2 regions of the Desulfomicrobium baculatum DSM 4028 genome follow, and region 1 is predicted to be linked to the other one. Evidence: riboswitches for the same ligand, from Rfam matches in the RefSeq annotation. Region 1 holds a riboswitch; the other holds the start of a gene.
The links. Region 1 has a riboswitch for thiamine pyrophosphate ahead of thiM (hydroxyethylthiazole kinase). Riboswitches for the same ligand answer to the same signal wherever they lie in the genome.
Positions count from the first base shown of each region.

Region 2: it holds a riboswitch for thiamine pyrophosphate, as region 1 does, so the genes downstream of both, thiS (sulfur carrier protein ThiS) here and thiM (hydroxyethylthiazole kinase) in region 1, are expected to answer to the same signal.

Region 1 covers NC_013173.1:1,011,930-1,016,755, forward strand. Annotated here, with positions in the region: gene thiD (bifunctional hydroxymethylpyrimidine kinase/phosphomethylpyrimidine kinase) at 1-143, opposite strand, end outside; gene thiE (thiamine phosphate synthase) at 140-775, opposite strand; gene thiM (hydroxyethylthiazole kinase) at 768-1,583, opposite strand; TPP riboswitch at 1,642-1,735, opposite strand; gene DBAC_RS04740 (phosphoadenosine phosphosulfate reductase family protein) at 1,936-2,598, shown strand; gene DBAC_RS04745 (Crp/Fnr family transcriptional regulator) at 2,595-3,275, opposite strand; gene DBAC_RS04750 (ATP-binding protein) at 3,412-4,188, opposite strand; gene cooS (anaerobic carbon-monoxide dehydrogenase catalytic subunit) at 4,252-4,826, opposite strand, start outside.
Region 2 covers NC_013173.1:851,983-856,808, reverse strand. Annotated here, with positions in the region: gene DBAC_RS03980 (hydantoinase/oxoprolinase family protein) at 1-143, shown strand, start outside; gene DBAC_RS03975 (histone deacetylase family protein) at 155-1,462, shown strand; TPP riboswitch at 1,854-1,955, shown strand; gene thiS (sulfur carrier protein ThiS) at 2,040-2,240, shown strand; gene DBAC_RS03965 (thiazole synthase) at 2,299-3,090, shown strand; gene thiH (2-iminoacetate synthase ThiH) at 3,087-4,199, shown strand; gene thiF (sulfur carrier protein ThiS adenylyltransferase ThiF) at 4,196-4,819, shown strand; gene thiE (thiamine phosphate synthase) at 4,816-4,826, shown strand, end outside.

The DNA of each region.
Region 1 (4,826 bases):
TTCTGGGCGGTCAGGGCGGTGATGACGCTTGCTCCGTAGCAGCCGTGGGCCGCGATGGTCTTGAGGTCGGCCTGGATTCCGGCCCCGCCGCCGCTGTCGGACCCGGCGATGGTCAATACCCGGTGATATGTGCGCTGGTTCATGGGTGTTCCTTGGCTCGGCGAATGATGGTTTTGAGTTCTGCGGCTGCTCGCTTCGGGTCCGGGGCCGAGATGATGGCCGAGACCACGGCCACCCCGTCGCATCCGGCGCGGATGACCTCGGTCGCGTTGCCGGGGCCGATGCCGCCGATGCCGACCAGGGGCAGGGACACGGCCGCGCGGATGAGGGCGACGCCGTCAAGGCCCAGCGCCGGGGCAGTATCGGTCTTGGTCGGGGTGGCGAAGACGGGGCTGATCCCGACATAGTCCGCGCCTTCGGCCTGCGCGCGCACGGCGTCGTCCACGCATTCGGCCGAGATGCCGATGAGCATGTCCGTTCCGACCAGTCGGCGGGCGTCGGCGATGAGCATGTCGGTCTGGCCCAGGTGTACGCCGTCTGCGCCCACGGCCAGGGCCACGTCGAGGCGGTCGTTGATGATCAGCGGAATGCCGGTCCCGGCCAGCAGTTCCCGTACGGCCCGCGCTTCGGTCACGAACTGCCGCGTCGAGCACTCTTTTTCGCGCAACTGCACGCAGGTCACGCCCCCGGCCACGGCGGCGCGGACGATGTCCACGGTGGAGCGGCCCAGGGACAGTCTCCGGTCCGTGACCAGGTACAGGGACAAATCAGGCATGGTGTTCCTCGCGGATGCGGCAGCCTTTGGCCAGGTCTTCGGGGGAGAGATTGTAGAGGGCGTCCAGAAGATGGATCTGGAAGGAGCCGGGACCGTCGGCGATGTTGCCGGCCCGTTCTCCGGCCAGCCCGAAGAAGGCCAGGGCAGTGGCGGCGGCGGAGACGGGATCCGGGTCCACGGCGTGGAAGGCTCCGACCAGGGCCGTGGCCGAACAGCCCGTGCCCGTGACGTAGGGCATGAGCCTGTGCCCGCCTTCGATGATCAGGGTGCGATGGCCGTCGGTGACAATATCCGTGGGGCCGGTGATGGCCAGGGTCGTGCCCAGTTCGCGGGCCAGGGCGCCGGCCGCTTTGGCCGCGTCCTCGATGGAGTCGGTGGAATCCACGCCCTTGGTCGCGGAGCCCTGTCCGGCCAGGGACAGGATTTCCGAAGCGTTGCCGCGCACTACGCTGACCTTTGTCCAGGCCAGGATGGATTTGGCGGTTTCGGTGCGAAGCCCGGTCGCCCCGGAGCCCACCGGGTCAAGGATGATGGGCTTGCCCAGGGCCGAGGCCCTGCGTCCGGCCTTGAGCATGGCCGCGACCCACACGTCGGTCAGGGTGCCGATGTTGAGCACCAGCGCCCCGGCGTAGGCGACCATTTCTTCGACTTCGTTCTCGGCATGGGCCATGACCGGCGACGCGCCGCAGGCCAGGAGCACGTTGGCGGTGTAGTTCATGACCACGAAATTGGTGATGTTGTGGATCAGGGGCTTGGAACGCCTGATGGCTCGCAGATTTTCGGCTGCTTTTTGGGACAGATCGGACATGGGATACCTCACACGAAGAGTTGTGGAGGCAGCGGAGGCGAGGAATGGTTTGCCGGCGATTGCGGCCAGTCTTGCAATTCCCTTCGCTGGCATGATCCAGATCAGGTTCAACGGGTATCATCTCAGGCTCCTCGCCACCCCTGCAAAAACTCGTCATTGGCTAGGATAAGCGGGGGGAGGTGTCAAGACAGGCGTGCGCCGACGCTGAATTACGCGGGCAGTTTTTTATGTATGACAACAGAATGGAGTTTTATGCGGCCTTGTGCCATGTTCTTACTGATGCGGCTGAACTTGTGGAACAGAAGTAATGACGCGTCCTTTACAAAAATTCAGCCGGCGCCGGAGTTGAGATATGATCCTGTCTGAGAAAATCGCCTTGGCCAGATCGCGGATGGTCGAGGTGCTGGAGCGTTTCGGCCCCGGCGCGGCCGTGGGCTGGACCGGCGGCAAGGACTCCACGGTGGTGCTGGCCCTGTGGAGGGAACTGCTCGCGGCCAAGAGGCTAGGTGCTCCTGTGCGGGCCCTGAATCTGGACACGGGCTGCAAGTTTCCGGAGGTGCTCGCCTTTCGCGACCGGCTGGTCCGCGAGTGGGATCTGGAACTGCACATTGTCCGGCCCGGCGTCGATCTGTCCCGCTACCCGCTGGCTGTCGACCCGGTGGCCTGCTGCGGCGATCTGAAGATCCGTCCTTTGAATGAGGCCGTGCGGGGCTTGTCCATCCCGGCGCTGTTGACGGGGGTGCGCGCCGACGAGAATCCGGACCGGGCGGACCGGCCCTGGCTGGAAGATCACGGCGACCGCGTCCGGGTTCTGCCCATTCTGGAATGGACGGAACTGGACATCTGGACCTTCATGACGCGCGAGTCCATCCCCTGGTGTACGCTCTACGATCAGGGCTATCGGTCGCTTGGTTGCATGCCCTGCACCTCCCGTTCGGGCCATGGCGAGCGTTCGGGCCGCGACGCGGCCAAGGAGGAGCGCATGGGGCAGCTCAGAAGCCTGGGATATTTTTAGGCTTGGTCCTGCCCGGTCAGGGCTTCGAGGACGCTGATGTCGGGGATGCAGATGACGCCGCGCCCCTTGAGCTGGATGGCGTTTTCCTTGGCCAGGGCGTTCAGCAGCGAGGAAACTGTCTGACGGGAGGAGCCGATGATGGTGGCCATCTGCTCGGTGTTCAGCCCCAGGGAGACCATGCCTCCGTCGGAGCAGCCGCCGCATCCCTTGCACTCCACGCAACGCGGCATGCGCCGGGCTTCGTAGACCAGAAATTCGATGAGTCGGTTGCGTACATCCTTGAAGGCCAGGGTGTCGATGACGGAGATGGCGTGCGAGAGAAGGTCGCCAAGCACATGGATCATGGCCGAGTTGAAGCTCGGCATGGAGCCGAGGTAGCGGCGGACTTCGGGTACCCCGGCGATCAGGATCTCAAGCTCGTCCAGGGCCTGCACAAAGGCTCTGGTGTGCGTGGCGTAGACATCCCCGCAGTCGAGCATGGCCATGGTGAATTCCTTGTCGCGATAGGCGAGGTACACGCGGGCCCGGCCCCTGGTCACGATGAATATCTGGTCCCCGGACTTGGGTTCGAAGGCCAGCACTCCCTTTGCATACTTTCGGGAAATGAAGAGCTTGCGCAGAGGGGCCATCTCCGGGCGGTCAAGGTCCTGCAGCAGCGTGGTTTCGGTCAGGCGCATGATGAACTCCGGCTTTCGATCCTGGAAAAGTCGGTCTTGACGGGGGACTCGGTGCGAGTGTCCCGTCTTTTTCCGGATTCATGCTGGCTTCCCGCCCTTGTGTCCAGCGCCGAAGGCCAGGTGTCTTTCACACCCTTCAGGAATTTTTACCCATTGACGCGAGCAACCGGGCGCAGGCCGCATCGACAAGAGGGCCATCGGCCAGATTAAGGACGCTGGCCTGGGCCAGTTGCCGCTCGACCAGGCTCGGCAGGATCGGCAGGTGCACCACGTTGTCCGGCAGGCCCGTCATTTTCGGAAGTTCGGGTTCGCCCATGCCGCGATTGACCGCCAGAACCTGCCGCGTCAGTCCCAGTTCACCGGCCAGCGCGCCCACTCTGGCCGCTGTCTCCAGCGACCGGCGGCTCGGTTCGCTGACCACCACCAGGGCGTCCACCCCGGCCACGGTCCCGCGCCCCAGATGCTCCACGCCCGCTTCCAGATCCACCAGCACGTAATTTTCCTCCTGCAATACCAGATGGGCCAGCACGGACTTGAGCAGAGCGTTGGCCGCGCAGGCGCAACCGTCGCCGGCCCCGGTGATGGAGCCCATGGTCAGGAGGCGCTTGCGGCCCGGCCGGATGCCCCCGGCGGCGGTGACGGGCAGTTCCACGCTGAGTTCACCCGGCAGGTCGGACACATCCGGGTTGAGGCGCAGATAGCCGCCACCGATGCGCTCGCGGACCAGATCCTCGCGCGCGTTCAAGGGCACGGGCAGATCCTCGGGTCCAAGCCCGCAAGCCTGGCCGAGGCTCAGCGCCGTGTCCGCGTCCACCAGCAGCACGTCGTGTCCCTGCCTGGCCAGATAGTCTCCAAGCCAGGCGCATAAGGTGGTCTTTCCCACCCCGCCCTTGCCCGCGAATGCGATCTTCATGCGATTCTCCTTACAAAAGGGGGAAGTCTGCGCTTCCCCCTTTTCGTCCATTCGATTCGTTGGCTAAGCCGGCCAGCCCAGGGCCACTCGCTTGGCCTTGATGCGTTCATCGATCAGTTCTGCCGCCTGCAGTGGGCCGGGCTCTACCGCAAAGCATGCCCCGAAGACGTCATCGAGACCTTTCAGCGCCAGGGTCGTGATCATGGAACTGCCCAGGATGTGTGGCGGGAGCCCCAGGTGGGTGTAGATTCCGCTGGCCACGGCGTAGAGGCCGATGGCCGCCGCCTTTTCGGAGTACCATTCGGGCGCGCTGGCCGCCACGGGCAGGTCGCTGATATCAAGGCCCGCATAGTTGGCCAGTACCGCGCAGATGTGCAGGATGCGCGAGTTGTCCACGCAGCTGCCCACATGCAGCACCGGCGGGATACCCAGGGCCTGGCAGATTTCCGCCAGACCGGCCCCGGCCCGTGAGGACGCCTCAGGTTCCAGAAGCCCGGCCTTGCCCATGGCCACGGTGGCGCAGCCCGTGGCCAGCACCAGGATGTCGCGTTTGATGAGCTCCTGGGCCAGGTTCACATGCACATGGTCGTGCTTGAGCTTGGGGTTGTTGCAGCCCACGATTCCGACCACGCCGCGCA
Region 2 (4,826 bases), 160 kb from region 1:
AGGGCATTCCGGCCGAGGACGGCGACATCCAGGTCATCCAGGCCGACGCCTTCAACATGGTCGAAGGACACTACACCATCGGCCGCAACATCCGCGTCCGTTGCCAGATGCGCCCCGGCGTCATCACCACCCTGGCATCCTGAACGGAGGGACCATGCTCACCGCACAATCAAGCCTCGGCATCATATTCTTCCCGGCCTTCGACTGGGCCATCTCCCCCACCCACCCCGAGCGGGAGGAGCGTCTGCTCTACACCCAGGACCAGTTCCGGGAAGAGGGCATCTTCGACATCGAGGGCATCCGCGAATACCGCCCCCTGGTGGCCGAGGAAAAAGACATCATGCGCGCCCACTTCTGTTTCCCCAGCGTGCAGTCGGTCTGCACCGACTCCCATTTCATCTCCGCCGGGGGCGTGATCCGCGCCGCCCAGTTGGTCATGCAAAAGGAAAGGCAACGCGCCTTCGCGGTGGTCCGCCCTCCCGGACACCACGCCATGCGTACGGTCCACGGCAGCAGGGGTTTCTGCAACATCAACATCGAAGCGGTCATGATCGAGTGGATCCGCGAGCACTACGGCAACCTGCGCGTGGCCGTCATCGACACGGACTGCCACCACGGCGACGGCACCCAGGACATCTACTGGCATGACCCGGACGTGCTTTTCATCTCGCTGCACCAGGACGGCCGCACCATCTACCCCGGCACGGGCTTCCCTTCGGAATCCGGAGGCCCCAAGGCCCTGGGCCGGACCATCAACGTGCCCATGCCCCCGCGCACCTCGGACGAAGGGTATCTCATGACCGTGGAACGCATCGTCATGCCCATCCTCGATCACTTCAAGCCGGACCTGATCATCAACTCCGCCGGACAGGACAACCACTTCTCCGACCCCATCACCAACATGAACTTCACGGCCCAGGGGTATGCGAAGCTGACTCAGATGCTCAAACCGGACATCGCCGTGCTCGAAGGCGGGTACGCCATCAAGGGAGCGCTGCCCTACGTCAATCTGGGCATCAGCCTGGCCCTGGCCGGGGTGGATTTCTCCGCCGTGCAGGAACCTGACCTGGACCGCGAAAAAATCCGCGAACAGAAATCCACCATCGACTATCTCGCGGCCCTGTGCGACCAGCTGCCCGAGGTCTACTTCAACCCCCGGCCCTCGGAGGCCGTGCGTGAAAGCGGATATTTCGTGCGCCGCCGCTCCATCTACTACGACACCGATGACATCACCGAGACCCAGGTCGAGCGCCTGAAGGACTGTCCGCACTGTCCGGGCCTCCTCGTCGTCGAGAGCGAAACCGCCAAGACGCCAAAATCTCTAGGCTTGCACGTCCCGGTCCAGGGCTGCGACATGTGCAGTCAGGAAGCCGAAGAACGTTTCACCAAATCCCGCCAGGCCGGATTCGCCTACGCCCAACTCTCAGACCGCGTGACCAAGCGCTACGAATACGCCAAGTAATCGGTACCGGGCCGAGGCTCCGCCTCTGCCCGGTCACCCCGCTCCCGCTTCACACCAAAACAGTCCTGTCTTTACAACGCAACGACGGAGCCTCAAACGTACGGCAGCGTTGCGGGGTGTTTCGGGCAAGGGCCGCCGACTGTCTGACCGATCCAGGCCTCGTTTGTTCAGTCGTCGCGTCCCGCCCGAAGCACGGACCGCTGTTCAGAGGGGCGACGGCTGAACTCTACGAGGCCGGAGAGGGAGTTTCGGCGGCCCTTGTCCGAAACACCCCGCAACGCCACGCCTGACCTGCCTGGCCTGCCTGATCTGTCTTCGCAACAAACTATCTCGGCTTTGTCCGCCTCCCCCGCCACCTTTACAACCCCGCCCAATCCGCATATCGTCCGACCTCACAAGCTGGGGGAGCCCGATGGGCTGAGAGGGGACACGTTCCCGACCCTTACGACCTGACGCAGATCATGCTGCCGTAGGGAAGCTGGTTCCGGAAAACACCCATTCATCGAACCGCGCCCTCCCCGGCGCGGTTTTCTTTTTGCGCCCCCCCTCCCGCTTGCACCACAACGCGGAGGCAACCATGCACATCACCGTCAACGGACGCACGCAGGATATCGAGCCCGGCCGGACCCTGCACGAGCTGCTCCTTTCCATGAACCTCGATCCATCCGTGGTCGTAGCCGAACTGAACCAGAACATCGTACCCGGCGATACATTCGAGTCCACCAGCCTGAGCGCCGGCGACCGGCTCGAACTGCTGAGCTTTGTCGGCGGAGGCTGACCCTGTCCCGGCCTTGGCGAGCTGCACATCCTTCACACCGCAAACAGCGAGAACCAACATGAATCATACCGATATTTTCGAAATCGGCGGCAAGCGCCTTGGCAGCCGCCTCTTCACCGGCACGGGCAAGTACGGAAACGACGCGCTCATCGCGCCGGTGTGCGAAGCCTCCTGCTCCGAGGTCATCACCGTGGCCCTGCGCCGGGTGGACCTGGATGGCAAGGCCGACAACGTCATGCGCCACATCCCGCCCCACATGACCCTGTTGCCCAACACCTCCGGGGCGCGCAACGCCGACGAGGCCGTGCGCATTGCCCGTCTGGCCAGGGCCATGGGCTGCGGGAACTGGGTCAAGATCGAAGTCATCTCCGACAACCGCTACCTCCTGCCCGACGGCTATGAGACTGCCAAGGCTACGGAAATCCTGGCCAATGAGGGATTCGTGGTCCTGCCGTACATGAACCCCGACCTCTATGTGGCCCGCTCCCTCGCAGACGCCGGAGCGGCGGCGATCATGCCTCTGGGCGCGCCCATCGGCACCAACCGGGGCCTTCGAACCGAAGAGATGATCCGCATCCTCATCGAGGAGATGGAGCTGCCCATCATTGTCGACGCAGGGATCGGCACTCCCAGCCAGGCGTGCCAGGCCATGGAGATGGGGGCGGCGGCCTGCCTGGTCAACACGGCCATCGCCACGGCTGCGGACCCCGTGCTCATGGGACGGGCTTTCGGGCGGGCAGTGGCCGCGGGCCGCGAAGCCTGGCTGGCCGGGCCCGGAGCCGTCGCCACCCTGGCGCAGGCTTCCTCGCCCCTGACCGGATTTCTGGACCAGACGGAAGGCGCATCATGAGCTTCCTGCCCGAGGCCCTGCGCCTGAGCCAAACGCCCCTGCAGCCGCATTTCGAGGCCGTGCGCGGGAATGACGTGCGCCGCGTTGTCGGCCAGGAGCGCGTCGACGCGTCCGGATTCCTGGCCCTGCTCTCCCCGGCGGCGGCCCCGCATCTGGAGGCCATGGGCAGACGCGCCCATGCGCTGACCCTGCGCAATTTCGGCCGCACCATCAGCCTCTTCACTCCCCTTTACGTCTCCAACCACTGCGCCAACCACTGCCGCTACTGCGGGTTCGCGGCCCCGAACACGATCCCGCGCACCCAGCTCAGCCTCGATGAAGTCCGGGCGGAAGGACAGGCCATCGCCGCCACGGGCCTGAAGCATCTGCTCCTTTTGACCGGCGAGGCCCCGCGCAAGGCGGGCGTTGAGTATCTGGAAGCGTGCGTGCGGGTCCTGCGCCCCTTGTTTCCGTCCATTTCCTTGGAAGTCTATCCCATGGAAACGGCTGATTACGCGAGGCTGGTGCAGGCGGGCGTGGACGGCCTGACCGTGTTTCAGGAAACCTACGACCCGGTCCTTTATGCCCAGCTGCACCCGGCCGGACCCAAGCGGGACTATGCCTTCCGCCTGAACACCCCGCAACGCGGAGCCGAGGCGGGCATGCGCGTGGTCAACATCGGCGCGCTGCTGGGCCTGACCGACTGGCGGCAGGAAATTTACGCCACCGGCCTGCACGCGGCCTGGCTGCAAAAGCGCTACCCCGGCGTGGATGTGGCCGTGTCCCTGCCGCGCATGCGCCCCCATGCCGGAGCGTTTCAACCGGCGTGCATTGTTTCCGACCGGGAACTGGTGCAGGCCATGACCGCCCTGCGCATCTTCCTGCCGCGCCTGTCCATCACCATCTCCACCCGTGAAGCGCCGGATTTTCGCGACAACATCCTGCCGCTGGGCGTGACGCGCATGTCGGCGGGAGTCAGCACCGCCGTGGGCGGGCACGCCAAACCCGCCGAAACCGGGCAGTTCGAGATCTCCGATGCGCGCAGCGTGGACGAGATGAAGGAGTCGTTGCGCGCTCGCGGATACCAGGCCGTCTTCAAAGACTGGGAGCCGCTGGAGGGGAGCGCGTGAACACCTTCGAGCACGGCCTTGGGCGCTATCTGGACGAGGACTTCCTGACGTTCCTGCGCTCCGTAACGATTGGAATCATCGGAGCTGGGGGGCTCGGTTCCAACTGCGCCGTGCATCTGGTCCGCTGCGGATTCGCGAATCTGATTCTGGCCGACGCGGACTCGGTGGAACCCTCGAATCTGAACCGCCAGCATTTCGTCCTGGCGCAGGTCGGACGCCCCAAGGCCCTGGCCCTGCGGGACAACCTGCTGGCCATAAATCCGGCGGCCAGGATCACGGCCCATCATCTTCACGTGAACGCCGAGAACATGCCCGCCCTTTTCGGATCCTGCGACGCCGTGGTCGAGGCCGTGGACGACCCGCGCGCCAAGAAGCTCATCGTCGAGACCATGACGGGCTTAGTCCGGCTGGTGGTCGGCGCATCGGGGATCGGCGGGTTCGGCCGCGCCGGGAGCATGACGGTCAGGACCGTGCGGCCGGGCCTCGTCATTGTCGGCGACCACAGGACGCCGTGCGACATCCCGAATCCGCCCATGTCCCCCGGCGTGGGCATGGCGGCGGCCATGCAGGCCGACCTGATTCTAAAGCATTTTCACACTCTTTATAAGGATCGGACATGAACGGACG